Linked DNA regions of Sagittula sp. P11. The protein of the gene in region 1 interacts with the protein of each later gene in a pairwise test. Links are inferred from orthologs where the notes say so. Each region holds a gene or a part of one and is shown on either strand. Other genes may lie near its edges. The genes, in order: leuS and ligA.

Region 1 (14,410 bases):
TGCGGCGGTCATGCCGTCGTCGGACCTGTCGCTGTTCGCGTGGGACAAGATCCACCCGTCCCCGACCGGCTCCGCCCGGATCGCGAGGCTGCTGGCCGATACGCTGCAGGCCGAGCGGGCGAAGCGCGGCGGCGGACGCTGACGGCCGCCCGGGCGCGGCGCACAAAGCAAAACGGCCGCCGGGGATCCGACGGCCGTTCGTGTTCAACACATCAGGGCGGGCAACTTACGCGGCCAGCGCACCTTTCGCCTGCTCGACGATCGCCGCGAAGGCGTCCGGCTCGTGCACGGCGAGGTCGGCGAGCACCTTGCGGTCCACCTCGATGCCGGCCTTCGACAGGCCGTTGATGAAGCGCGAATAGGTCAGCGTCTCGTCGTTCAGGCGAACGGCGGCGTTGATCCGCTGGATCCACAGCGCGCGGAACTGGCGCTTGCGGTTCTTGCGGTCGCGGGTTGCGTACTGGTTCGCCTTGTCAACCGCCTGTGCCGCCACCTTGAAGGTGTTCTTGCGGCGGCCATAGTAACCTTTGGCCTGGTTGGTGATCTTCTTGTGGCGCGCGTGTGTGACGGTACCGCCTTTGACTCGGGGCATATCTGATCCTCCTGGCTAGCGGTTATCGATCGTAGGGCATGTAGCCCTTGACGATCTTGGCGTCGGGGGCCGACAGCGTGGTCGTGCCGCGCGCGTCGCGGATGAATTTCTTGTGGCGCTTGATCATGCCGTGGCGCTTGCCGGCCTGGCCAGCGATGACCTTTCCGGTCGCGCTCACCTTGAAGCGCTTCTTGGCGCTCGACTTGGTCTTCATCTTGGGCATTTCGGTTCCTCTTCAAAGAGCGCCTTCGCTTACGCTCGGGCCGCCGTTGTTGACGCGACTCGGCATGCCAAAGAAGGCCGGCCGCGCGGTTGAAGGGCGCCCTATAGAGGGCCGGGGGGGATTTGGCAAGGGGGTCCGCGCCTTGTGCGCGGGCGGTCGGGCTAGCCGATCATCTGTCCGATCACGCCGTAGAGGATGTCGGGCACCTCGTCGAGCCGGAAGCCGCCCTCCTGCCTGCGCCAGGCCCATGTGCCCAGTGCGCAGCCGGCGAACAGCAGGATCGTGCCCGCGAAGGGTTTCCGGCGGTCTGCCCATGCCGAGATCAGCGCCGGCAGCGCAAGCACCACGAGCAGCATGCCCATCACGAGCGCGGTCTTGGGATCGAGGGTCATGGGTGCCTCCGGCTGTCAGGGCCAGAGTGCGTCACCGGCGCGCGCGGGTCAAATGCGGCGCCGGATGACATTCGGGCAAGGATGGGCCACGGGGCCGGGGCGCGCGCAGTACACGCGCCCCGGTTGCCAGATCACTCCGGATCGGTGGAATAGATCAACCGCTCGTTACAGGGCGCGACGCGCAGGATGTTGGTCGTGCCCGAGGTGTTGAACGGCACACCGGCGGTCACGACGATCTGGTCGTCCTCTGTCGCGTAGCCGTGTGCGCGCGCGGCGCGGGCGGCGTTGACCACGGCCTGCTTGAAGCGCTCCAGCTCGCCGGTCATGACGCACTGCGTACCCCAGTTCAGGGACAGGCGGCGCGCGGTGCCGCGGCGGTTGGTCAGCGCGATGATCGGCACGCGGGGCCGTTCGCGTGCCACCAGACCCGCGGTGTTGCCGGAAGAGGTGAAGCAGCAGATCGCCTTGATATCGGTCGTCTCCGCGATCTCGCGGGCGGCGGCCACGATGCCGTCGGCCACGGTCTTGCGGTCCGCGTGGCGCGAGGCCTCGATGATGTCGCGGTAGGTCGGGTCGCTTTCGACCGACACGGCAACGTTGTTCATGGTCATCACCGCCTCGATCGGGTACTGCCCCGCCGCGGATTCCGCCGAGAGCATGATCGCGTCGGTGCCTTCGTAGATCGCGCCGGAGACGTCAGAGACCTCTGCCCTTGTGGGCATCGGCGATTCGATCATCGACTCGAGCATCTGCGTGGCGACGATCACCGGGCGCGCCTTGGCCCGACATTTCCGCACGAGGCGCTTCTGGATCGGCGGGACTGAGTGGACGGGCAGTTCGACGCCAAGGTCGCCGCGCGCCACCATGATGCCGTCCGACACCTCGAGGATCGCGTCGAAGTCGTTCACGGCAGAGGGCTTTTCGATCTTGGCGATCAGCGCGGCGCGGCCGTTGGCGAGGTCGCGCGCTTCCTGCACGTCTCGTGCGCGCTGCACGAAGGACAGGGCCAGCCACTCGATCCCGAGCGAGCAGACGAATTCGAGGTCGCGCTTGTCCTTCTCCGACAGGGCGGCCAGCGGCAGCACCACGTCGGGAACGTTCACGCCCTTGCGGTTGGAGATCGTGCCGCCCGCCTCGACGATGCAGTTGGCGTGGTCGCTGGTGCAGTCGGCGACCTTGAGGCGGATCTTGCCGTCGTTGACCAGCAGATGCGCGCCGGGTTGCAGCGCCTCGAAGATTTCCGGGTGCGGAAGCTGCACACGCTTCGAATCGCCCGGCGTGTCGTCGAGGTCGAGGCGGAACTCCTGCCCCCACTCCAGCTCTTCGGAGCCATTGGCGAATTCACCGACGCGCAGTTTCGGTCCCTGAAGGTCGGCGAGGATGGCGATGGGACTGTCGAGGTCCTGCTCCACCTTGCGGATGATGCGGTGACGCTCCTCGATTTCCTCGTGGGTGCCGTGGGACATGTTGAGGCGGAACACGTCTGCGCCCGCCTCGTGCAGGGCCCTGATCATCTCGTAGGTCGAGGATGCGGGGCCGAGCGTGGCCACGATCTTGACGTTGCGGTCGCGTTTCATGGCGGTAGACCTTTCCTTGTCGTCCTGTCCCGTACGGTTCAATCGGCGCCCTTTCGGGGTCTGCCGTCGTGGTGGTGCCGACCCTGCCATGGCCGCATGCGGATACCCGAACGGGTTACCGCTAACACGCCTGCTTTATCGCCTAACTGCCGGGCTTGTGCAACGAGATGTCGCACATTTTCATTCCCCGCAAGGGCCTCTATGTGTAGCGGGCCGGAGGTTACCGAACCATGACATACGCGCCATTCACGATGGAAGGGGCAGAGCGCCAGAGCCGTTTCCTCATCACCTGCGATCACGCCACCAACCTCGTGCCGCCGGACCTTGGCGGAACGCTGGGCCTGCCGGAGGAGGATATGGCGCGGCACATCGCCTACGACGTGGGTGCTGCCGGCGTGTCACGGGCACTTGCGGCGGAGCTGGACGCGCCGGTCGTCATGGCGAACTTCTCGCGGCTGGTGATCGACCCGAACCGCGGCGCCGACGATCCGACCCTGCTGATGAAGCTATACGACGGGACGATCATCCCCGGGAACCGCCACGCCGATGCCGCCGAGAAGGCGCGCCGGATCGCCGCCTACTGGCAGCCCTACCACGACGCGCTGGAGGGGCTGGCCGCGCGGCGGGACGACACGGTGATCGTGGCGATCCATTCCTTCACGCCGCGGCTGCGCGGACGGCGGCCCCGGCCGTGGCACGTGGGCATCCTGCACGCCTGGGACGCGCGCCTGTCCGATCCGCTGATCGCGCGGCTGGAGGCGGAGCCGGACCTCGTGGTGGGCCGCAACGAGCCCTACCCCGGCCACCTGCCCGGCGACGCCATCGACCTGCACGCGCTGCGGTGCGGGCGGCCGAACACGCTGATCGAGATCCGCCACGACCTGATCCGCGACGAGGCGGCGCAGGTTCTGTGGGGCAAGCGGCTGGCACCGATGCTGGTGTCGGCGCTGGAAAAGGTATCAGACTAGGGGCCGCCGCGTGGCGGCGCGCCGACAAGACGAGCGACCAGAGGAGAGACGACATGGATGACGCAACCCGGACCGAACTGGAAGCGGCGGCCTTCCGTCGCCTGCGCAAGCACCTGATGGAGGACCGTCAGGACGTGCAGAACATCGACCTGATGAACCTCGCGGGCTTCTGCCGCAACTGCCTGAGCCGCTGGTACATGGAAGCCGCGCAGGAGCGTGGCATGGACATGGATCAGGCCGAGGCGCGGGAGGTGTTCTACGGGATGCCCTACGCCGAGTGGAAGGCGCAGAACCAGACGGAGGCCGACGCAGGCAAGCAAGCGGCCTTCGAGAAGGCGTTCAAGGAGAACGTCACAGACAAGAGCTGATCCCTGCGGTGATCGGGGGGCGGAGAATCTCTGCCCTGCATCCCGGTCTGCCCATGGCTCCGCGGTCCGCGTCGGTACGGGATGATCGCCGTGTGGCGGCCGTGTCGGCGCGACGCTCCCGTAGGGTGGGGCTTTGCGCCACCCTACCCCAGACCTACCCCAGGGCCGTCTGGAACGCCGGGCGGTCGCGCAGGCGGTCGAGGTAGTCGGCGAAGGCCTGCGGCGGATCGGGAAAATTCGCCGACCGTGCCCAGCCGCCGCAATGGCCGAGGATGAAATCCGGCACCGTCATCTCCTCCCCCATCAGGAAGGGGCCCTCGACCTCGTCGAAGAGCCGCGCGATGGCGACGGCGTAATCGGCGCGGCAGGCCGGCTTGATCTCGGGCACCCGGGCCTCTTCCGGCAGAACGAAGCTGTGCCGGGCGGCGCACCACAGCGGCGCCTCGATCTCGTCGAGGATACGAAAGGTGAAGGCATCCTGCCGCGCGCGCTCGGGGCTGCCTGCGGGAGAGGTGAAGCGGCCATGGCTGTCCGCGAGATAGGTCAGGATCGCCGAGCTGTCGCTCAGGCATGTGCCGTCGACGTCCAGCACCGGGATCTTGCCCGAGGGTGTCAGCGCCCGCACCTCGTCCGACTGCGGCTGCATGGGGATGTGCAGGTAGGTCACGTCGAGTTCCTCGAGCATCCACAGAACGCGGAACGTCCGGCTGCGCACCGCGCCGTAAACAGTGAATGTCATGGCTGCTCCCTCTGACGTCGCGGTCAGGATGCTTGTCCCGTTAACCAACCGCAAGGCACCAGAAAGTGCATGGGCAGCAAATCGCTCAACCCATGCGTGTCATGGTCGATGCAAGGCGCGCCTGCCAACCGCCTACCGGCGGGCGAGGTAAGCCAGACGGACGAACGCGCGTTCGACCAGCGCGAAGGCCGGGGCCTTCTGGCCCGCGCTGCGCAGGGTCAGGTCGGTGTCCAGGAGAAGCTCCAGCGCCGCTTCCAGCCGGTCGAGACGCCAACCCTGCGCCTGGCGCAGGATGCGATCGCGCCGCGGGCCGAAGACCGGCGGGCGCAGGCGGCCGATGCCCTGCGCCGGGCCGCCCGGTGCCGACACCAGCGTGTAGAGCATGCGGAAATGGCGGGTGCCCATGATCAGCAGCGTGACCGGCGTGACCCCCTGCCCCGACAGGCGCTGCATCACCGGCGCGATCTCGTCGGTGCGGCCCTCGGCGAGGATGTTGAACACGTCGTCCACGTCGGACTCGAAGGAAGCGGGGGCGTTCAGCTCCACCTCCGCGACCGACAGCGGCGAGCTGTCGTTCAGCTTGTAGAGCGCGATCTTCTCGAGCGTCATGCGGAAGTCGCCGGGCGTCAGGTCGCGGCCCAGCACCTCGAGCGCCCCCATGGCATCGCGGCCGACCTCGGCGATGCCGGCGCGTTTCAGCTCTGCCTCGATCTCCGACCGGGTGAGCGGATTGTTGTAGAGCGCCGCGGCAAAGGCGCGTTTCGACCCTTCGAACAGCTTGCGCAGGGCGGACTTGGCGGCGAGCGATCCGCCGGTGGCAACGATGGTGGCGTCGCCTTCCCGCCAGTCGTCCAGCGCGGCCTTCAGCGCGTCGGTCGCGCCGTCACCGGCCTCTTCCACCACGACGGCACGGGCGCCGGGGAAGAAGCCCGTGGCCTTCACCGCGTCCAGCAGCGCCGCCGGATCGCGGCGCAGGTCGGCGCCGTTCAGGCGGGTGATGCGCATCTCCTCGTCGGCGGCCGGGCCGGTGAGATTGGCGACGACCTCCTGCCGCTTCATCGCGACGCGCATCGTGTCCTCGCCGTAGATCAGCAGGCCCGCCGCCTTGGGATCGGGCTTGCGGAAGAAGGCGTCGGCGTCGCGCGGCGTCAGCTTCATGCGGGCGACGCGGGGTCCGGGAAGTCGGCGGCGCGCAGCAAAAGGTCGTCGATCATCTGGTCGGCGAGGATGACCATCAGGCGCTCTTCCGCGTCGCGTTCCGCTGCGCTGGTCGCCACGGTCGAGCCGGTGGTCGAATAGCCGGTGAAGGCGTTGGTCCGGCCGTCGTGCAGGATCGCGCCGGTGGTGGCATCGGTGAGGGTGTAGAACACCCGCCCGATCAGCCGGTAGCGCGTGATGTTGCCGGTCGAGGTCACGCCGATGTCCTGCTCCGTCACCTGGATCCGCACCGTCAGGGCGTAGGGCGCACCGCTTGCGGGACGGCCCAGGCGCTCTTCGAAGCGGCGGTTGAAGACGTAGCGGCGGTCCTCATCGGGGGCCTGCAGCGATACGGCGTTCAAAAGCCGCGACCCGCCGCCGCCCGGCGCATAGACCGGCGTGAAGCCGCAGGCGGCCGCCAGCGACAGCGCACCGAGGCCCGCCAGCACAGCGCGGCGGTTCAGGTTTCCCGTTTTCGTCTCAGACGACCACATTCACGATCCGCCCCGGCACCACGATCAGCTTTTTCGGCTGGCCCCCGTCGAGGGCCTTCACCACAGCTTCGTGTGCGAGGACCAGCTTTTCAACCTCTTCCTTCGCCAGGTCCTTCGGCACGTCGATCTCGCCCCGGCGCTTGCCGTTGACCTGGATCGGCAGCGTCACCGTATCCTCGACCAGCATCTTCGGGTCGGCCTTGGGCCATGCGGCATCGGCGATCAGCCCCTCGCCACCCAGCGTCTGCCAGATCTCCTCCGCGAGGTGGGGGGTCATCGGCGACATGAGCTGCGCCAGCGTCGTCGCTGCGAAGCGCTTCGTCTCGGTCCCGGCGCGGGACTTCGACAGCGTGTTGGTGAAGGCGTAGAGCTTGGCGATGGCGGCGTTGAAGCCGAAGCTCTCGACACCCATCGTCACGTCGTGGATCGCCTTGTGCGTCTCCTTCAGGAGCGCGGCATCCTCCTGCGTCGGCGGCACCTCGGCGCCCGCGATCTCGGAGGCGATGCGGTAGACGCGCGCCAGGTGTTTGGAGGCGGCCTCTGCCCCGGCGGCGGTCCATTCCACGTCCCGTTCCGGGGGCGAGTCGGATAGCACGAACCAGCGCGCGGTGTCGGCGCCGTAGGTGGCGATGATGTTCATCGGGTCCACCACGTTGTTCTTCGACTTCGACATCTTGGCCGACGGGATGATCTCGACCGCCGTGCCATCCTTCAGGAAGCCGCCGCCGTCGCGCAGTTCGACATCCTCGGGGTAATGGTAGACGGGCCGCCCGTCCGCCCCCTTCGTCTGGTAGATCGCGTGCGTGACCATGCCCTGCGTGAAGAGCGCGTTGAACGGCTCGGCGGATTTCTCCGGCAGGTGGCCGGTGCGGATCATCGCACGGGCGAAGAAGCGGGAGTAGAGCAGGTGCAGGATCGCGTGCTCGATGCCGCCTATGTACTGGTCGACGTTCATCCAGTAGGCAGCGTCCTCCAGATCGGTCGGCGTCTCGGCGCGCGGCGCGGTGAAGCGGGCAAAGTACCACGAGGAGTCCACGAAGGTGTCCATCGTGTCGGTCTCGCGCTTCGCGGGCTTGCCACAGGTCGGGCAGGCGCAGTCGCGCCACGTCGGGTGCCGGTCGAGCGGGTTGCCCGGCACGTCGAAGGTCACGTCGTCGGGCAGCCTGACGGGCAGGTTTTCCTTCTTCTCCGGCACCACGCCGCAGTCGTCGCAATGCACGACCGGGATCGGGCAGCCCCAGTAGCGCTGGCGGGACAGGCCCCAGTCGCGCAGGCGGAACTTCTCGACGCCTTGGCCCAGACCCTTCGCCTCCATCCAGTCGATGGTGGTGTCGACAGCTTCCTGCCCGGTCGCCACGTCGAGACCGGCGAAGTGATTGACCCACTTCACCTTCTCCGTCTTCGGCGGAATGAAGGCGGTGTCGGTCACCGGCTCCGGGTTGTCGAGCGACAGGAAGGTGTCGATCACCGGCAGATCGTACTTGCGGCAGAAGTCGAGGTCGCGCTGGTCGTGCGCCGGAGAGCCGAAGATCGCGCCCGTGCCGTAGTCCATCAGGATGAAGTTGGCGATCCAGACCGGCACTTCCCACGCGGGGTCCAGCGGGTGTTTCACCTTCAGGCCGGTGTCGAAGCCCAGCTTCTCCGCCTTTTCCAGCGCCTCTTCGGTGGTGCCGCCCTTGCGCATCGCCGCAACGGCGCTGGCCAGCTCGGGGTTGTCCTGCTCAAGCGCCTTGGTCAGCGGATGATCCGGCGAAAGCCCGAGGAAGGACGCACCCAGCAGAGTATCGGGGCGGGTGGTGTAGACGTCGATGGCCTCGAAGCCGTGCGAGGGCTCCGTCAGCGACCAGGCGAACTGCAGCCCGCGCGACCGGCCGATCCAGTTGGCCTGCATCAGCTTCACCTTCGCGGGCCAGTCGTCCAGCCCGTCGATGGCATCCAGAAGCTCGCCCGCCATGTCGGAGATCTTGAAGAACCACTGCGTCAGTTCGCGGCGCTCGACTTCGGCGCCGGAGCGCCAGCCCTTGCCGTCGATCACCTGCTCGTTCGCCAGAACGGTCATGTCGACCGGGTCCCAGTTCACCACGGCATTCTTGCGGTAGACCAGCCCTTCGGACAGCATGTCGATGAACAGCGCCTGCTGCTGGCCGTAGTATTCGGGATCGCAGGTGGCGAACATCCGCGACCAGTCGAGGCCGAAGCCCAGCGGCTTCATCTGGCCGACCATCGTGTCGATGTTGCCGTAGGTCCAGTCCTTCGGGTGCCCGCCGGACGCCATGGCGGCGTTCTCGGCCGGCATCCCGAAGGCGTCGAAGCCCATCGGGTGCAGCACGTTGAAGCCGTTCTGTTTCTTGTAGCGCGCGATCACGTCGCCCATCGTGTAGTTGCGGACGTGACCGATGTGGATGCGGCCCGACGGATAGGGGAACATCTCCAGCACGTAGTACTTGGGCTTGTCACCCTCGCGGGTGGCCTTGAAGGTCAGGGCGTCTTCCCAGGCCTTCTGCCACTTCGGCTCGATGCTGGCGGGGTCATAGCGCGACATGTATTCCTCCGGGGACGGATCGGCAGGCGGGTATCCGGTGGCGTGATAAGGTCCGGGAGGTCAAAGGTCCAGTGGCCGTTTGCCGGCGTCGGGGCGGGACGGTCCCTGAGCCTCGGTTCGTCAGCCATGCATGAGCGCTGTGGCGGGTATGCTGCATCCGCACTGGAAGATCGCCGCACTGCGGCATAACTTGTTGTCACGGAGGGGCAACCCAACCGAAGAGGCAAGAAAATGGCACATATCACACACGAGAGCGCACCGCGCCGCAACGTCCTGGCGGACATGTTCAACGGCATGATGGAGGGCCTCGCCCGCATCGCCGAGAGCAGCCACCGCATGAAGGAAATCGAGCGTCTGCACGCAATGTCCGATGCGGACCTGGCAAAGCGCGGCCTGAAGCGCGATGAAATCGCACGTCACGTTTTCCGCGACGTGTTCTACGTCTGAACTCAGGGGCCACGCGTCCCTTTGATTTCAAACCGCCGCGCGCCACGAAGGCCGCGGCGGTTTTGTTTTGTCCGGAGCCCATCGCGGGGTAACGGCGCCCCTGCGTCCGCCCTGCCCCGCGTGGCCCTTTGCTGGCGTGCCACGGTCAGGGCGCCAAACCTCACGCCACCCGACCGAACGCAGGGCAGCACGGTGCTGGGCCCCGGAAACGCGAAAGGGCCGCCCCGAAGGACGGCCCCGAAACATGCCGGCAAAGCCGGGATACGCTTAGTTCTGTGCGTAGTATTCGATGACCAGGTTCGGTTCCATGATCACCGGGTACGGCACGTCCGAAAGGCCCGGGGTGCGCACGAAGGTCGCGGTCAGCTTGTTGTGGTCGACTTCGACGTAGTCGGGAACGTCACGCTCCGGCAGCTGGGTCGCTTCGAGGATTGCGGCCATCTGCTTGGACTTCTCGCGGACCTCGATCACGTCGCCTTCCTTCACGCGGTAGGAGGGGATGTTCACGCGCTGGCCGTTCACGGTCACGTGGCCGTGGTTCACGAACTGGCGGGCGGCGAAGACGGTCGGCACGAACTTGGCGCGGTAGACGACGGCGTCGAGGCGGCGCTCGAGCAGGCCGATCAGCAGCTCGCCGGTGTCACCCTTGGCGCGTTCCGCGTCCGAGAAGATGCGGCGGAATTGCTTTTCGGTCAGGTCGCCGTAGTAGCCCTTGAGCTTCTGTTTGGCGCGCAGCTGAAGGCCGAAGTCGGACATCTTCTGCTTGCGGCGCTGGCCGTGCTGGCCGGGGCCGTACTCGCGGCGGTTGACCGGGGACTTCGGGCGGCCCCAGATGTTTTCGCCCATGCGGCGGTCGATCTTGTACTTGGCAGTCGTGCGTTTGGTCACGGCTGATCTCCTTCTTTGTGTTTCGAAGGGCGTTGTCCTCTCCCCGGACGGGTTGCCCCGCGCCCCGGAGTGACAGGCATCCCCTTGCGGGGGCCACCAACACCAATGGAGCGGCCCGAATACACTGCCCCGGTGGAGAGTCAAGCCTCTGCCCCGCCGGCGGGTCCAATTCGACGCAAAGGCGCGCTTTAAACCGGACTTAACCCCGCGCCTTTCAAATGCCGCCACACCGACTCCCCCGGCGAACACGGAGCGCCCCCCATGCCGAAGATCACCACCGGCCCGCGCAATGCCCTCGAACACGCGGTCGACGCGCGCGACGCGGGCGTCATGGACATGGTGCGCCGTGCGATCCAGCACCGTCAGGTCATCCTCGCCTTCCAGCCGGTCGTGCAGGCGGCGCAACCGGACCGGGCCGCCTTCCAGGAGGGGCTGATTCGCGTCCTCGACGACACCGGGCGGGTGATTCCCGCCGGAGAGTTCATCGATACCGTGGAAGACACCGAGTACGGGCGGCTTCTGGACTGCATCGCATTGGAAAAGGGCCTGAGCGAGCTGCGCCGCGTGCCGAGCTTGCGGCTGTCGGTCAACATGTCGGCGCGGTCCATCGGCTACAAGAAGTGGATGCGCACGCTGCATCGGGGCATCTCCGACGACCCCACCGTGGCCGAACGGCTGATTCTCGAGATCACGGAGCATTCCGCCATGCTGGTGCCCGAACTGGTCACCACCTTCATGAGCGACCTGCGCAAGAAGGGAATCACCTTCGCCATCGACGATTTCGGCTCCGGCTACACCGCGCTGCGGCATTTCAAGGACTTCAGCTTCGACATCCTGAAGATCGACGGGGAATTCTGTCGCGGCATTGCCAAGGATCCCGACAACCAGGTCCTTGTCGGCGCCATGGTCAGCATTTCCGAACACTTCGACATGTTCACAGTCGCCGAATGCGTCGAGACGCAGGCAGATGCCGACTGCCTTGCCCGCCTGGGGGTCGATTGCCTTCAGGGTTATCTCTACGCGGCACCCACCGTCACACCCGCATGGCGGGCAGAGCCGACCCGCCGACAGGCCTGACGCAACGTTGCTCTGAGACACCCTGCCTCTTTTGGAGGGTGGAAAAATCGTTTAGTCCATTCCCTCGACAGGCGAGACAGAAGCGGTCCGCGCCCCGCGGGCTCGCGTTTACATTTACGCTTGGCCAGGAGGACACCACATGACCAATGTCGTTATCGCAAGCGCTGCCCGCACCGGCGTCGGCAGCTTTGGCGGCTCGTTCGCCAACACCCCGGCGCACGATCTGGGTGCTGCCGTGCTGGAGGCGCTGGTCGCCCGTGCAGGCATCTCGAAGGACGAGGTTTCGGAAACCATTCTCGGCCAGGTGCTGACCGCCGCTCAGGGCCAGAACCCTGCGCGTCAGGCGCACATCAACGCGGGCCTGCCGAAGGAATCGGCCGCATGGGGCATCAACCAGGTCTGCGGCTCGGGCCTGCGCGCCGTTGCACTGGGTGCGCAGCACATCATGCTGGGCGACGCCGCCATCGTCTGCGCCGGCGGCCAGGAAAACATGTCCATGAGCCCCCACGCGCAGAACCTGCGCCAGGCGCACAAGATGGGCGACGTGAAGTACATCGACACGATGATCAAGGACGGCCTCTGGGACGCGTTCAACGGCTACCACATGGGCCAGACCGCCGAGAACGTGGCCGACCAGTGGCAGATCACCCGCGAGATGCAGGACGAATTCGCCGTCGCATCCCAGAACAAGGCCGAGGCCGCGCAGAAGGCCGGCAAGTTCGACGACGAGGTGATCCCCTTCACCATCAAGACCCGCAAGGGCGACATCGTCATGGACAAGGATGAGTACATCCGCCACGGCGCAACGATGGACGCCATGCAGAAACTGCGTCCGGCCTTCACCAAGGACGGCTCCGTGACCGCGGCGAACGCCTCCGGCATCAACGACGGCGCCGCCGGTGTCCTGCTGATGTCCGCCGACGACGCCGAGAAGCGCGGGATCGAGCCGCTGGCCCGCATCGCGTCCTACGCGACCGCCGGTCTCGATCCGTCGATCATGGGCGTCGGCCCGATCCACGCATCGCGCAAGGCGCTGGAAAAGGCCGGCTGGTCGGTGAGCGACCTCGACCTCGTGGAAGCCAACGAGGCCTTCGCCGCACAGGCCTGTGCCGTGAACAAGGACATGGGCTGGGATCCGGCCATCGTGAACGTGAACGGCGGCGCCATCGCCATCGGCCACCCGATCGGTGCTTCGGGCTGCCGTGTCCTGAACACCCTGCTGTTCGAAATGAAGCGCCGCGACGCCAAGAAGGGCCTCGCCACGCTCTGCATCGGTGGCGGCATGGGCGTCGCGCTCTGCGTCGAGCGTCCGTAAGACGGAACAGAGGCGGGCCCTTCGGGGCCCGTTTCCCTTCATGACAAGACTTCCCGAAGACCCCGCCCAGATCGTCTTTTCCGGTGGTGGGCTGCGCTGCTTCTGGCAGGGCGGCTTCCTGACCCGGCTCGCGAAGGACATGTCCTTCGCGCCCGAACGCGTGACCGGCGTCAGCGGCGGCGCGCTGGCGGGGGCTGCGTGGATCGCGGGCATCGAACGCCGCCTGCTGGACACGATGTGCGACGCGTTTGAACGGCGCGACACGAACATCGACCTGTTCGAGGCGGACGAGAACGGCATCACCCCGCATCAGGAACTGTATTGCGACGTGGTCAACCGCGTGCTGGACGATGAGGCGACGCGCAAGGTGGCGGAGGGCCCCGCCTTCCAGATCCAGATCGCGCATCCGCCGGAGACGGGCCTGGCGACGCTGACCGGCACCGCACTGGCGGCCACCTACGAGGCGGAACTGCACATCGTCGGATCGCCGCATTTCAACTGGGCGGAGAAGATGGGCCTGACGTCGAACCTGATCGACGCAAACGCCGCGGCGCGCGACGGGCGGCTCGCCGACCTCGTGAGCGCGGCCGCAGTCATCCCCCCGGTGTTCGAGCCTCCCCTGTGGGAAGGACGGCGGGTGGTCGACGGCGGCATGGCCGACCAGGCGCCGATGCCCGTGCCCGACAAGGGCGAGACGCTGGTGCTGCTGACCCGCGAGTACAAGAAGCTGCCCGACGTGGCGGGCCGCACCTACGTCTGGCCGGGCAGCGAGACGCCCGCCGACAAGATAGATTTCACCGACCCGCAGAAGCTGCGGGACACCTGGGCCCTGGGGGAACGCGATGCAGAGCGTTACCTTGAAGGGGTCTGAGGCCGGAAACTGTATAAAAACCGCAGAAGCGGAGAAAATTAAAGCAACTTTGTTGCGCAAGTTAAAACAGGAAGGTAACAAAGTTACCAACGATTAAGCCACTGACTGGAGGAGTTCCCATGGCAAGAGTTGCACTCGTCACCGGCGGCAGCCGCGGCATCGGTGAGGCCATCTCGAAGGCGCTGAAGGCGGAGGGCTACACTGTCGCCGCCACCTATGCAGGCAACGACGAGAAGGCCGCCGCGTTCACCCAAGAGACCGGCATCAAGACCTACAAGTGGAACGTCGCGGACTACGAATCGTCCAAGGCGGGTATCGCGCAGGTCGAAGCGGATCTCGGCCCCATCGACGTGGTCGTCGCCAACGCGGGCATCACCCGTGACGCGCCGTTCCACAAGATGACCCCCGAACAATGGAAAGAGGTGATCGACACCAACCTGACCGGCGTGTTCAACACCGTGCACCCGGTCTGGCCGGGCATGCGGGAGCGCAAGTTCGGGCGGGTCATCGTGATCTCGTCGATCAACGGCCAGAAGGGACAGTTCGCGCAGGTGAACTATGCCGCGACCAAGGCGGGCGACCTCGGCATCGTGAAGTCGCTGGCGCAGGAAGGCGCCCGCGCCGGCATCACCGCGAACGCGATCTGCCCAGGCTACATCGCGACCGAGATGGTCATGGCCGTGCCGGAAAAGGTGCGCGAGTCGATCATCGCCCAGATCC
Region 2 (14,191 bases), 1.4 Mb from region 1 along the record:
AAAATGATCCCCGGGCTTGAAAATGCAAGCTTCGCCCGCCTTGGAGGGATCCACCGCAACACCTTCCTGAACTCGCCGACCCTGCTCGACGCGCAGATGCGCCTCCGGTCGAAGCCGAACATCCGCTTCGCCGGTCAGGTCACCGGGGTCGAGGGCTACGTGGAATCCGCCGCGATGGGACTTCTGGCCGGTCGCATGGCCGCCGCCGAGATCCTCGGCCAGCCGCTGCCCGTCGTCCCTCAGGACACCGCCCATGGCGCGCTGGTGCACCACATCACCGGCGGCGCAGAGGCCAAGACCTTCCAGCCGATGAACGTCAACTTTGGCCTGTTCCGCCCCCTCGACGGGCTGCGTGGAGGCCGCAAGGGCCGGCGGGAGCGCTACAAGGGCTACACCGACCGCGCCAAGGAAGAATGGAGCCGCTGGCTCGCCACTCAGAAGGAGCCCGCATGAACTACGTCCTCGCCCTGTTCCTGCCCCCGCTGTCGATCCTGCTTTTGGGGCGGATCATCCTGTCTATCGTCGTCTTCATCATCTGGGTGCCCGCCATCATCTTCTCCGGCGGCCTGACGCACCCGATGTTCATCGTCCTCGCGTGGATCCTGATCTACCAAGCTGGTGAAGAGCGCCGCGCGCGCCGCTATGGACGCCGCGACGACTGACAGGCCTTGACGCGACCCTTGTTGCACGCGCACCCTTTGACCGTGGGTGCGCGTTTTTCTTGTGGGGTCCCCGACGATCCGGGCACAAGCGGAACACGGCCCTTCAGGCTCCGACAGCCAATGTGACTCGCCACAAGTCAACTTGAACTCAACCATTTAAGCACCTGAAAAACGTGAAATTCAGAACGCGCTTTGCACCCAGCCCGACCGGCCCCCTTCACCTCGGGCACGCATATTCCGCATTGGTCGCCCATGACAAAGCGCGGGCCGAAGATGGAACGTTCCTTCTGCGTATCGAGGACATCGACACCACCCGGTCCCGCCCCGAATGGGAAGACCAGATCTACGCCGATTTGACCTGGCTGGGGATCACGTGGGATGAACCACCCATGCGGCAGACCGACCGGCTGCCGACCTACATGACAGCGCTCAAGGCCCTGTGGGACAACGGGGTGCTCTATCCCTGCACGTGTACCCGCCGCGATATTGCCGAGGCAGCCAGCGCCCCGCAGGAAGGCGCGGAGCCGAAGATCGGGCCGGACGGCCCCGTCTATCCCGGAACCTGCCGCCCCTCCGCGCCCCCCACCGGCCCGATGCCCGAAGGCGTGGCGCTGCGGCTCGACATGGCGCGGGCGCTGGCGGGGCGCCCGGTGTTCGGCTACCTCGAAACCGGCGTGAACCCCGGGCCGAAACATGTCTCTGCCGAACACATGATCTCAAATGTGGGCGATATCGTACTGTCCCGAAAGGACTTTCCCGGATCGTATCACCTGTCTGTCGTGCTTGACGACGCTGCGCAGGACATCACCCACGTGGTCCGTGGCCAAGACCTTGCCGACGCGACACAGATCCACCTGCTGCTGCAGTCCCTGATGGACCTGCCGACGCCCGTCTACCATCACCACCGCCTGATCCGTGACGAGGCGGGCAAGCGGCTGGCCAAGCGCGACGATGCCCGTGCCATCGCCACCTACCGCGACGACGGAAAGACGCCGGAGGACATCCGCGCCCTCGTCGGGCTCTAGATCATCGGTGCCATCAGCTCCGTCTCCGCCTCGCCCGTGACGGAGGTGAAGAAGCACGAGCGGCGGTTCGTGTGGCAGGCGGGCCCCTCTTGCCGGACCACCGCAAGCAGGCAGTCCCGGTCGCAATCCACCCGCAGATCGACCAGCGCCTGCGTGTGTCCGGAAGTCTCGCCCTTCACCCAGAAGGCCTGGCGCGAGCGCGACCAATAGGTGACACGCCCGGTCTCCAGCGTGCGGGCGACGGCGTCGGCGTTCATCCACGCCATCATCAGCACCTCGCCGGTGTCCTCCTGCTGGGCGATGCAGGGGATCAGGCCGTTTGCGTCATAGACCAAGGTCGCAGGATCGAAGGACATGGATGAAAAACCTTTTGCTTGCCACGCTCGGCCCCCTATGTATTGGGAACCCAAGGCAAGCGAAAGCCAAAGGCATGACTGCGGAAACCGATCTGATCAAACTGTACTCCGGACGCATCCTCGAACTGGCGGCCGACATCCCTCATCTGGGACGTCTCGACGCGCCGGGGGCGACGGTGAAGAAGCGCTCTCCGCTCTGCGGATCGACTGTGACCGTCGATCTGACGATGGAGGACGGGCGCGTCGCGGATTTCGCGCAGGATGTGAAGGCCTGTGCGCTCGGTCAGGCCGCAGCCTCTGTCGTCGGCGGCGCCATCATCGGGCGCACCGCCGAAGAGATCGACACGGCGCGCGATGCCCTGCGCGAGATGCTGAAACAGGACGGCCCGACGCCGCCCGCGCCCTTCGACGGGCTCGAGGTGCTGCGCCCCGCCGCCGCCTACAAGAACCGCCATGCCTCGATCATGCTGACGCTCGACGCGGCTAGCGAGGCCGCCCATCAGGCCGAAGCCGCGCGCACCGCGTGACGGCCTGTCCGCGCCCCTGGCCGCCCATCGCACCCCCGCTTTCGTGACATAAAAAACCGCCGCACTCCGGGACGGGAGGCGGCGGTCAGGAGCGTGTCGGAACCGGTCAGGCAAATTCGGTTACAGGCAGGAAACCGAAGGGGACAGGCAGTGCGCGTCGGGACAGAGACGCGGCAAGCCGGGCCGGTACACGCGGGCAGAAACTCAGATCAGGGACGGAAGGTGAAGCGCACCCAGAAGGATCACCGCAAGGCTGATCGCACCCAGGGTGTCCTGCCAAAGCGTTCCATCCTGACGGTTGAGCGCGGTCTTGACGATGTCGAGCATTGGGTCACTCCGTGTTCCGTTGTTGACCCTTTGTTCTCACATTCTTAACCATGAGTAAAGAACTAAATGAGAACAAAATGTGAATTAACGAGAACACGGGCCGGAACAGCAGTCAGCCTACCTCGATTAGACGTATCGCTTCGTCCTGCCGCATCAGCCAGAGCAGCGACCGGGCGGCGCGTCCGCGCGGGCTTTCCAGCGTCGGATCGTCCGCCAGCAGGCGCCGCGCATCCGACTGCGCCACCTCCATCAGCGCCGCCTGCCGTTCGAGGTCCGCGACCCTGAACTTCGGCAGACCCGACTGCGCCGTGCCGATCAGGTCGCCCGCCCCGCGCATCTCCAAATCGACCTCCGCGATGCGGAAGCCGTCCTCGGTCTCGCGCAGGGTCGTCAGCCGCTTCATCCCGGTTTCCGACAAGGGCGGTTGGTACATCAGCAGGCAGGTGGAGGCCGCGGTGCCGCGCCCAACCCGGCCCCGCAACTGATGGAGCTGAGCGATCCCGAAGATCTCGGCCCGTTCGATCACCATGATCGAGGCGTTCGGCACGTTGACACCTACCTCGATCACCGTCGTCGCCACCAGGACGCTGGTCTCGCCCGAAACGAAGCGCGCCATGGCCGCGTCCTTCTCGGCCGGGGGCATCTGCCCGTGCACCAGCCCGACAACGCCCTCACCCAAGGCCGCCCGCAGACGCTGAAACCGCGCCTCCGCTGCGATCAGGTCGGAGCTTTCGCTTTCCTCGACCAGCGGGCAGACCCAGTATGCCTGCCGCCCCTCCGCCACCGCCTTGCGCAGATGGTCGACCACCTCCGACATCTTCTCCGTCGACAGGAGCGCGGTCTTCACCGGGGTCCGGCCCGGCGGCTTCTCGTCCAGGATCGACACGTCCATGTCGCCGTATTGCGACAAAGCCAGCGAGCGCGGAATCGGCGTCGCGGTCATCACCAGCACGTCTGCGCCCGCGCCTTTCTTGCCCAGCTCCAGCCGCTGACGGACGCCGAAGCGGTGCTGTTCGTCCACGATAGCCAGCCGCAGATCGGCAAAGACCACATCCGGCTGGAACACCGCGTGCGTGCCCACGAGGATCTGGATGTCGCCGCGCGCCAGGGCATCCAGCTTTGCGGTGCGTTCCGCGCCCTTGTCGCGCCCGGTCAGGATTTCCAGCACAACGCCCGCGCTCTCTGCCAGCGGTCGCAGGCTTTCGAGGTGCTGGCGGGCGAGGATCTCGGTCGGGGCCATCATCACACCCTGCCCGCCCGCCTCGACCGCGTTGAGCAAGGCCATCAGAGCCACCAGCGTCTTGCCCGCGCCCACGTCGCCCTGCAGCAGCCGGTTCATGCGTTCGGGGCGCGCCATGTCGGACAGGATCTCGCCGATGGCCCGCCTCTGCGCCCCGGTCGGCTCGTAGGGCAAAGCGGCCAGCACCCGGGCCTGCAACCGCCCGTCGCCCTTCGTCTCGATCCCGCGCCGCTTGCGCCGCGCCGCGCGGGCCAGGGCCAGCGTCAACTGGTGCGCCATCAGCTCGTCATAGGCGAGCCGCGCCCGCGCAGGCGCAGTCGGCGACAGATCCTCCGGCCCTTCCGGCGCATGGACCCGGGCTAGTGCTTCTGCCCACCCGGGCCATCCCTCTTTCGCCAGTTGCGCCGCGTCGATCCATTCCTCTAGGTCGGGCACACGGGTCAGCCCGTCGGCAATCGCCCGCACCATCAGCTTCTGCGTGACGTTGCCGGTCAGGTGATAGACCGGTTCGAACGCAGGAAGGCTCTCTGCTTCGTCGACCGGCAGGACGTGGTCCGGGTGGACCATCTGCGGCACGCCATCGAACAGCTCGACCCGCCCCGAAACCAGCCTGCGCTGACCGGTCGGAAAGAGCTTCTGCTGGTATTCGGAGTTGCCGCGGAAAAACACCAGCTGGAACCGGACCTTGGCATCGTCGACCTCGATCCTGTAGGCGCCGCCGCGGGTGCGGGGCGGCCAGTGTCGCCCGATCAGCACCTCCACCGTCAGGGTCGCCGGCAGGTCCGCCCCCTGCACGGTGTCGCGCACCCGGCGGTCCGTCACGCTGTAGGGCAAGGTGTACAGCAGGTCGCGCGGCGCCTCGATCCCGGCACCTGCCAGCGTCTGCGCCGTCTTCGGCCCGATTCCGTCGAGGCCCTTCAGGTCGGCGAACAGCGGCCAGAGCGGTTCCGGCCGCCCGCTCATCCGCCGATCAGCTCCAGCCATGCGTCTTCGTCCAGCACCGTCAGACCCAGCTCGCGCGCCTTCTTTTCCTTGGAGCCTGCGCCGGGCCCGACCACCACGATGTCGGTCTTCTTGGAGACGCTGCCCGAGACCTTGGCGCCCATCGCCTCCGCCCGCGCCTTCGCCTCCGCCCGGGTCATGCGTTCCAGCGTGCCGGTGAACACCACGGTCTTGCCCGCGACGGGTGAACCTTCGGTATCGGGCCGCGCCGCTTCCTCGACCTCCAGATGCGCGACAAGCCGGTCCATCGACGCGCGCTCCGCCTCCTGGTTCATGGCGGAGACCAGCGATTGCGCCAGAACCGTGCCCACCCCGTCGATCGACAGGAGGTCATCCCAGGCCTCGCCCTCCATCGGGGCGGCGTCCTTCATCGCGGCCTCGAAGGTTGCCCACGTTCCGTAATGCCGTGCCAAAAGGTTCGACGCGCTTTCGCCCACGTGCCGGATGCCCAGGCCAAAGATCAGCCGCCCAAGGGGGATGCGCCGCCGCTCGTCGATGGCGCTGAACAGGTTGAGCGCGGATTTCTCGCCCCAGCCCTCACGGTTCTTCAACTGCTGGATGCCCGAACCGTAGCGTTCACGCAGGGTGAAGATGTCTGCCGGTTCCTTGATCCACCCGTCGGCGTAGAACTGTTCGACCTGCTTGGCGCCCAGTCCCTCGATGTCAAAGGCCGACCGGCCGACGAAATGCTTCAGCTTCTCCACGGCCTGCGCCGGGCAGATCAACCCGCCGGAACACCGACGCACCGCATCGCCCTCCTCGCGGATCGCGTCAGAGCCACACTCCGGGCATTCCGTAGGGAAAACATAGGGTTGCGCATCGTCTGGCCGCTGCGACAGGTCGACGTCGGCCACCTTCGGGATGACATCGCCTGCGCGGTAGACCTGGACCCAGTCGCCGATGCGGATGTCCTTGCCGCCGCGAATCTCGTTGCCTGAACTGTCGCGTCCGGCGATGTAATCCTCGTTGTGCAGCGTCGCGTTCGACACCACCACACCGCCCACCGTGACGGGCGTCAGGCGGGCGACGGGCGACAGCGCGCCGGTGCGCCCGACCTGGATGTCTATGGCTTCGAGCCGCGTCCATGCCAGTTCCGCCGGGAACTTGTGGGCGATGGCCCAACGGGGTGTGGTGGACCGGAAGCCCAACCGTTCCTGCAGGGCCAGATCGTTCACCTTGTAGACCACGCCGTCGATGTCATAGCCAAGCGTTGCGCGCTGCGCCTCGACCTTGCGGTAGTGGTCCAGCATCTCCTCCGGCCCGTCGCAGAGCGCTGTCAGCGGATTGGTCTGGAAACCCAGGGCCTTGAGCCGATCGATGGCGCCCTTCTGAGTGTCCGCCAGCGGATCGGACAGGACGCCCCAAGCATAGGCAAAGAACTTCAGGGGCCGTTCGGCGGTGATCTTCGCATCAAGCTGGCGCAAAGACCCCGCAGCGGCGTTGCGCGGGTTGGCAAATGTCTTGCCCCCGCGCGCGGCCTGCCGTTCGTTCAGCGCCTCGAAATCCGCGTGGCTCATGTAGACTTCGCCGCGGACCTCCAGCACCTCCGGCGCGCCGGTCAGGTCGGTGGGGATGTCGTCGATGGTCCGGGCGTTGGCGGTGACGTTCTCCCCTTCGGAGCCATCGCCCCGGGTCGCCGCGCGCACCAGCTTGCCCTTCTCGTAGCGCAAGGCCAGCGACAGCCCGTCGATCTTCGGTTCCGCGGTGAAGGCCAGCGACGTGTCCGCGCCCAATCCAAGGTAGCGCCGGATGCTGTCGTCGAAGTCGCGGATATCCTCGTCGTCGAAGGCGTTGGCCAGCGACAGCATCCTGACCTCGTGACGGACCTTGGAAAACCCGTCCGCCGGAGCCGCGCCCACCTGCTCCGACGGGCTGTCGGCCAGCTTGAGTTCTGGAAAGCGCGCCTCGATCTCCGCGTTGCGACGTTTCAGGCGGTCGTATTCGGCGTCCGACAGTTCAGGCGCATCCTCGGCATGATACGCGCGGTTCGCCTGTCCCAGAATGTCGGCAAGCGCGCGAAGCTCTTCGCGCGCCTGATCTTCGGTCAACTGACCGACCTCTGTATCGCTCATGCCCAGTTCCTCGGACGCCCTGTCGTCCATGGAGTGATAGGGCCGGTCAGACCCGAGGTCCAGCCGCTCAACCGTTTGCGGCGATGGCCTTCGGTTCGTCCTGGGACGGATCGGGATCGCGCAGAACGTAGCCCCGGCCCCACACGGTCTCGATATAGTTGTCGTCGCCGGTGGCTTCCGACAGCTTCTTGCGCAGCTTGCAGATGAAGACGTCGATGATCTTCAGCTCGGGCTCGTCCATGCCGCCGTAGAGGTGGTTGAGGAACATCTCCTTCGTCAGGGTCGTGCCCTTCCGCAGAGAGAGAAGTTCGAGCATCTGGTATTCCTTGCCGGTCAGATGAACAGGTTTGCCGGCGACCTCCACCGTCTTGGCGTCGAGATTGACCGACACCTTGCCCGTCCGGATCACCGACTGCGAATGCCCCTTGGAGCGGCGAATGATCGCATGGATGCGGGCCACCAGTTCATCCCGGTGGAAGGGTTTCGTCATGTAGTCGTCGGCCCCGAAACCGAATCCCTTGATCTTCGACTGCGTGTCGTCCTCGCCGGTCAGGATCAGGATCGGCGTATCAATGCGGGCCACGCGCAACTGGCGCAGCACCTCGTGGCCGTTCATGTCTGGCAGATTCAGATCGAGAAGGATCAGGTCGTAATCGTATAGCTTTGCCAGATCGATGCCTTCCTCGCCCATGTCGGTGGAATAGACATTCAGGTTCGCGTGACTGAGCATCAACTCGATACTTTTCGAAGTGGTCGGGTCGTCTTCCACCAACAAAATGCGCATGTGCAGTCTCCAGGGTGTACTTGGGCTGCGGATAACCTGAGCCAAAAAGGTTAACGCCTTGTTACCATACCCGGGCCCAAGAACAATTCGTACTTTCCACTAACGATACTTTTGGACGCGTGTCACCTTCAGCGCGTCCTCTCCGAACTGGGTGGCGGCCTTCACCCATTCAAGCAGTTCCTCGTCGCTCAGCGCATATCGGTCCTTCGCCTGGTCCTGTGTCAGAAGCCCGTACTGGACGGCTTTTACCACGGCAGCCTTGCGCGACGCCACCCAGCGGCGCGTCGATGCAGGCGGCAGGTCGGCACGTGTCATGGTCGAGCCATCGGGCAGCTTCACGGCGCGCGGGCCATCGATCTTCTTGAGATACATCCCGTTACCTCCGAACCAGGGTGCGGGGACTAAAGCCCCACAGGACTTAACGACGCCTGAAACCATCCCTTGAGAGTATTTCGATTTTTCCTATATTCCGGCCATTCACCGGAGATCGTCCAATGCCCAAAGACGCCCCCCTCAACAGCCTGGGGCTGCCCAAACCGCCGTCCGAGACGCGAGTCGTCGTTGCCATGTCCGGCGGCGTCGACAGTTCCGTCGTGGCCGCGAAGCTGAAGGAGGAAGGCTACGACGTGGTCGGTGTCACCCTTCAGCTTTATGACCATGGTGCGGCACTCGCCAAGAAGGGCGCCTGCTGCGCCGGGATCGATATCCACGACGCGCGCCGCGTGGCCGAGGACATGGGGTTCCCGCATTATGTCCTTGATTACGAAAACATCTTCCAAGAAGCGGTGATCGAGGAATTCGCCGACAGCTACCTCGGCGGCGCCACGCCCGTGCCCTGCATCCGCTGCAACGAACGGGTGAAGTTCAAGGACCTGCTGGAAACCGCCAAGGACCTCGAAGCCGACTGCATGGCCACCGGCCACTACATCCAGCGCAAGACCGGCGTGCGCGGGCCAGAGCTGCACTCCGCCGCCGACGCCAGCCGGGACCAAAGCTACTTCCTCTTCTCCACCACGCCGGAGCAGCTCGATTTCCTGCGATTCCCGCTGGGCCACCTGCCGTCGAAGGCCGCGACCCGCGAACTCGCCGCGAAGTACGGCCTTGCCGTTGCGGACAAGCCCGACAGCCAGGACATCTGCTTCGTTCCGGACGGCAACTACGCGAAAGTCATCGAGAAACTGCGCCCCGGCGCGGCGGAGCCCGGCCAGATCGTGCATGTCGACGGCCATGTTCTGGGCGACCACCGGGGGGTCATCCACTACACGATCGGCCAGCGGCGCGGCCTCGGCATCGGTGGCCTGAGCGAACCGCTCTACGTGGTCCGGCTGGACGTGGAGACGCGGCAGGTTGTCGTGGGCCCGAAGGAGCTGCTCGCCACCCGGACCATTCCCGTGCGCGAGATCAACTGGCTTGGCGACGCGCCCTTCACCTCGCAGGCGGAATGGCACCTCGACGTGAAGGTCCGCTCCACCCGCCCCCCGCGCGAGGCGGTCATCCGCCCGCTGTCGGACACCACTGCAGAGGTCGAGCTGGTCGTCGCGGAAGAAGGCGTAAGCCCCGGACAGGCCTGCGTTTTCTACGCGCCCGACGACAGCCGCATCTTCGGCGGCGGCTGGATCTGGCGCGGATACTGAAGACGCCCGCATATCTCAGAGGACCGGCCTTTCCCCCAAAGTAAACCGGCCGGTCCTTAACCACGACGCGTAGCAGCGACCATCGCGGAACAGCACAGGGTATCCAGCCTCTTCCGCCGCTTTCAGCAGTCCACCCGCGCCTCCGGTCCCCAAGACTAAAGGCCTCGAAACGCAAAAAAGGCCAGCTGCCACGGCAGCCGGCCTTTCCCATATTTTCAACGAATTCTCCTCATTCCGGCAACAGCGCCGCGCCGGATCAACCGGCCCGGATCACTGCCGCCGAGAACCCGAGAACACGTGCGCCGTGTCACTCCGCGGCGGCGCGGTTCACGTCGCCCATGGCGATGCCGGAAAAGTGACGATCACCGGAGTAAGCCGCATCCAGCATCCCGCCCAGCGTCTTGGCATCGTCGAGATGCTCCAGACGGTTGGCAAAGGCCGCGCAGCAGCCATAGCCCGCGATGGCGTAATGGGTCATGCGCTGGTACTGCGTGATGATCATCGCATCGCGCACCGCACCGTCACCGAAATCGGCATCGATCGCATGGGCACGGGCCTCGGCCACCAAGCCCTGCATACCCTTGCAGTGCTCTCCCTTGGGATCGGCACCGTGTGCCTTGATCAGGCCGGCCAGTTGGGCGCGCCCGTCGGAAATGCCGCTCTTGCCATGCTCCAGCGCGGCACGCAGCTCTTCGTTCTCCGCCTTGGCGGTCAGATCGTCCATCACCTTCTGGGCCTGTTCACAGGCGCTGTAGAGGTCCTGCAGCTGATCGACGTAGACGTCCTGCAATGTCTCGAGGGTCATGTCGTCCTCCTTCAAATTCGTTTCGATTGAAGGGAAAACGCGGGGCTCGACACATACGTTCCTCGGCCCCCTTCATCCTGGCGAAAATACCTCCGCCGGAGGCACATCACCGAGGAGAAGGCCGAAGGCCGCCGACGAGACGACATGCGCGCGCGGCAGCGCGCACGATCCGAAAAAGGGTCACGCCCGGCCCAGCACCAGCACGGCGTTCAGGCCACCGAAGGCGAAGGCGTTCGACAGGACCACGTCCACCTCGGCCTCGCGCGCCTCGTTCGGCACCACGTCGAGCGCGCACTCCGGGTCCGGTTCCTCGTAGCCGATGGTCGGCGCGATCACGCCGTCGTTCAGCGCCATGAGGCAGGCCAGCAGTTCCACCGCGCCGGTGCCGCCGATCAGGTGGCCGTGCATCGACTTGGTCGAAGAGATCATCAGGTCGTCCGCGTGGGTGCCGAAGACATCGGCGACCGCCGCGCATTCCGTCTTGTCGTTGGCCGCGGTGCCGGTGCCATGGGCATTGATGTAGCCCACCCGGGTGCGGTCGACCCGCGCATCGCGCAGCGCGCCGGAAATCGCCCGGGCCGCACCCTGCTTCGACGGCATCACGATATCCGCCGCGTCGGAGGTCATCGCGAAACCCAGCACCTCGCCCAGGATTTCCGCACCGCGCGCCCGCGCATGCTCGTATTCCTCGAAGACGAAGACGCCCGCGCCCTCGCCCTGCACCATGCCCGAGCGGTTGGCGCTGAACGGGCGGCAGGCGTCCTTCGACATGACCCGCAGCCCTTCCCAGGCTTTCACCCCGCCAAAGCACAGCATGGATTCCGATCCGCCGGTGATCATCGCGTGGCACATGCCGGAACGGATCATCTGGAAGGCCTGCCCCATCGCATGGTTCGACGACGCGCAGGCGGTCGAGACGGTGAAACTCGGACCGCGCAGGTTGAACTCCATCGACACGTGGCTGGCGGCGGCGTTGTTCATCAGCTTCGGCACGACGAAGGGATGAACCCGGTTCTTCCCCTCCTCGTAGACCGCGCGGTAATTCTCGTCCTGGGTCAGCAGCCCGCCGCCGGAATTGCCCAGCACCACGCCGGAACGGTCCGCCATCTCGCCGGAGAACTCCAGCCCCGACTGCCGCACCGCCTCGCGTGCGGCGAGCAGGGTGAACTGGGTGAACCGGTCGTAAAGCGAAAGCTGCTGCCGGTTGAAGACGGCCTCGGCCTCGAACCCCTTCACCTGCCCGCCGATGCGGATCGCCAGCCTCTCGACGTCGCGGAATTCCAGCGGGCCGATGCCGCACCGGCCCTCGCGCATGGCCTCGTAGGTCGCGGCCACGTCCTGACCCAGCGCGTTGACCGTCCCCGCCCCGGTAATGACGACCCGTTTCACGCCGTCTTCTCGGCCACCAGCCGCTCGATTCCGGCGACGATGCTGCCGACAGAAGAAATGTCGAAGTCCGACGCTTCCGGTTCATTGGCGTTGAACGGGATGGAGATGTCGAAGGTCTCCTCGATGGCGAAGATCGCTTCGACAAGCCCGAGGCTGTCGATTCCGATGCCTTCCGGCGTGCTGTCCAGCGTGATGTCCGAAGGCTCCAGCATCGCCTGTTCCGCGATGATCGCGATCACCTTGTCCTTGACGTCCATAGTCCTGGTCCCACTTCCTCAGGTTGGCGGAGACTTAGTCATTCCCCGTCAACTTTGAAACCGCTTTCTTGAGGTCCGCGACATCCCGGAACAGCCGCGGCAGGCGCCTCAGGCCCTTGTAGCTTTCGACGTGGCTGTCCATCTTCATCGCCGGGTAGCCAAGCATCACGCGGCCCTCCGGGACGTTCGACAGAACCATCGTCCCGCCGCCCAGGATCACCCGGTCGCCGATCTTCAGGTTGTCGGAAATCCCCGCGCAGCCGCCGACCACCACGTTCGTGCCCAGCACCGTCGATCCCGCGATGGCAGCGCCCGCGCAGATCATGCTGTCGCGGCCCACACGCACGTTGTGGCCGATCTGCACGAGGTTGTCGATCTTCACGCCCGATCCCACCTGCGTGTCGCGCACCGATCCCCGGTCGATGCAGCTGTTGCACCCGATCTCCACGTCGTCGCCCACCGTCACCGCGCCGAGCGAGGCGATCCGCGCCCAGGATTGCGCGCTGTCGGTGCCCTCGCCGCCAAGGCTGGCACGCGCCTTCTCGACCCCGGACGGCTCCGGCGTGACGAAGGAGAAGCCGTCGCCGCCAATCACCACGCCCGGGTGCGCGATCAGCCGGTCGCCCACGGTCACGCGGGCCATAAGCCGCACGCCGGTGTGCAGCAGGGCACCTTCGCCCACCGTCACGTCCTCGCCGATATAACATTGCGGGCCGAGCGTGCTGCCCGCCCCGATCCGTGCGCGCGCACCGACCACGCAGAACGGCCCGACCGACGCGCCCTCGCCGATCTCGGCCGAAGGGTCGATCACCGCCGACGGGTGCACCCCGGTGCCGTAGCCCTGCCCCGGGTCCATCATGCCGGCCAGCCCCGACAGCGCGAACCGCGGCCGAGGAGAGGTCAGCGCCGCCTTCAGCCCAAGGCCCTGCCAGTCCGCCCCGTCCCAGAGCACGGCCACCCGCGCGCGCCCTTCGCCGATCCGCGCGGCGTATTCGGGCCGCATGGCCAGCGCGATATCGTCCGGCCCGGCGGATTGCGGCTCTGCCACGCCGTCCACCTTCAGCGACACGTCGCCATGCGCCGTCATGCCGACCGCTGCTGCTATCTCCTGGATGGTATAGGCCATGCCCGCTCCTGCCGTTTCGCGGCCTGCGCCGCCGTCGCAGATGTAGAGGCTGGGCGCACCGGGGTTCAACCCTGCTTCGCCCCTGCCCGCCCGCCGCACCTGCGAATGCAAAAGGCGCGCCCGACCGGGCACGCCTTCCATTGTCACCATAGAGTATGCGTCGCCGCTCAGCTGTCCCAGTGGGTCATCAGCGACACGCCTTCGTTCTGCAGCGCACGCCACAGGATCTCGTCGCGGCCATAGACGTCGTCGCGGAAGTTCACGTTGCCCTTCGCCTGGGTGAAGGCCGTGCGATAGACCAGATGCACCGGGATCGGCTCCGCCAGCGGCACCTTGGTGTTCTGACCCGACCGCAGGATCGACTGGAAGAAGTTCACCGGATCCTGCTCCTGCCGGGACAGCAGCACGTAGGCGAAGTCATGCGGATCGTTCAGACGAACGCAGCCGTGCGAGAAGGTCCGCACCTCGCGGGAGAACAGGCTCTGCGACGGGGTGTCGTGCAGGTAGATGTTGTACTTGTTCGGGAACATGAACTTCACCGTCCCCAGCGCGTTGCGCGGCCCAGGACGCTGGCGCATCGAATAGGGGAAGCTGCGGCTGGAATACTGCGCAAAGCTCTGGCCCCGGCTGACCACGCGGCCACGGCCGTCGATGATCTCCAGATGGCCTGCCGCGCCCGGGTTGGAGCGCAGCAGCGGCAGGTATTCGTTCACGATGATCGACCGCGGCACGTACCAGAACGGGTTGATGACCATGTGCTCCATCATGTCGGAGAATTCCGGCGTACGATGGGTCGACTGGTTCTGCCCGATGACCGAGCGCGTCTCGAACGTCACCTTGTCGTCGTCGATGATCTGGGCATGGAAATCCACGAGGTTGACGAGGACGTGCCGCTTGCCCCGCCCCTCGGGGAAGTTCAGCCAGCGCTCACGCTCCATGGCGACCATGATCGACTTCAGCCGCTCTTCGGGCGCGGCGTTGATCG

Evidence for each region.
Region 2: the proteins of leuS (region 1) and ligA interact in binary tests that used the Escherichia coli proteins (3 or more experiments, as listed by UniProt). The link is inferred for Sagittula sp. P11 from one-to-one orthologs.

Annotation. Positions count from the first base shown.
Region 1 is NZ_CP021913.1:2,710,680-2,725,089, reverse strand. The notes cover bases 6,315-9,443. They hold leuS (leucine--tRNA ligase), read right to left. Parts: upstream 9,093-9,443; coding sequence 6,537-9,092; downstream 6,315-6,536. Other genes in these bases: CDO87_RS13115 (DUF1127 domain-containing protein), read left to right, coding at 9,324-9,443; lptE (LPS assembly lipoprotein LptE), read right to left, coding at 6,315-6,550. Also shown: CDO87_RS13170 (SGNH/GDSL hydrolase family protein), read left to right, coding at 1-142; rplT (50S ribosomal protein L20), read right to left, coding at 227-592; rpmI (50S ribosomal protein L35), read right to left, coding at 615-815; CDO87_RS13155 (hypothetical protein), read right to left, coding at 977-1,207; pyk (pyruvate kinase), read right to left, coding at 1,339-2,784; CDO87_RS13145 (N-formylglutamate amidohydrolase), read left to right, coding at 3,015-3,752; CDO87_RS13140 (DUF1244 domain-containing protein), read left to right, coding at 3,806-4,120; CDO87_RS13135 (glutathione S-transferase family protein), read right to left, coding at 4,275-4,859; holA (DNA polymerase III subunit delta), read right to left, coding at 4,992-6,017; more of lptE, read right to left, coding at 6,014-6,314; more of CDO87_RS13115, read left to right, coding at 9,444-9,539; rpsD (30S ribosomal protein S4), read right to left, coding at 9,807-10,427; CDO87_RS13105 (EAL domain-containing protein), read left to right, coding at 10,689-11,504; CDO87_RS13100 (acetyl-CoA C-acetyltransferase), read left to right, coding at 11,644-12,819; CDO87_RS13095 (patatin-like phospholipase family protein), read left to right, coding at 12,860-13,690; phbB (acetoacetyl-CoA reductase), read left to right, coding at 13,810-14,410.
Region 2 is NZ_CP021913.1:4,079,042-4,093,232, reverse strand. What follows is about bases 4,655-7,564. They hold ligA (NAD-dependent DNA ligase LigA), read right to left. Parts: upstream 7,212-7,564; coding sequence 5,097-7,211; downstream 4,655-5,096. Other genes in these bases: ctrA (response regulator transcription factor CtrA), read right to left, coding at 7,279-7,564; recG (ATP-dependent DNA helicase RecG), read right to left, coding at 4,655-5,100. In the rest of the region: methylenetetrahydrofolate--tRNA-(uracil(54)-C(5))-methyltransferase (FADH(2)-oxidizing) TrmFO, read left to right, coding at 1-453; CDO87_RS19715 (hypothetical protein), read left to right, coding at 450-662; tRNA glutamyl-Q(34) synthetase GluQRS, read left to right, coding at 836-1,687; hisI (phosphoribosyl-AMP cyclohydrolase), read right to left, coding at 1,684-2,043; CDO87_RS19700 (iron-sulfur cluster assembly scaffold protein), read left to right, coding at 2,118-2,570; CDO87_RS27450 (hypothetical protein), read right to left, coding at 2,775-2,897; more of recG, read right to left, coding at 3,010-4,654; more of ctrA, read right to left, coding at 7,565-7,995; CDO87_RS19680 (DUF1153 domain-containing protein), read right to left, coding at 8,095-8,367; tRNA 2-thiouridine(34) synthase MnmA, read left to right, coding at 8,490-9,629; CDO87_RS19670 (ferritin-like domain-containing protein), read right to left, coding at 9,937-10,434; CDO87_RS19665 (beta-ketoacyl synthase), read right to left, coding at 10,615-11,823; CDO87_RS19660 (acyl carrier protein), read right to left, coding at 11,820-12,080; CDO87_RS19655 (UDP-3-O-(3-hydroxymyristoyl)glucosamine N-acyltransferase), read right to left, coding at 12,115-13,206; CDO87_RS19650 (murein L,D-transpeptidase), read right to left, coding at 13,374-14,191. UniProt on the Escherichia coli protein: DNA ligase that catalyzes the formation of phosphodiester linkages between 5'-phosphoryl and 3'-hydroxyl groups in double-stranded DNA using NAD as a coenzyme and as the energy source for the reaction.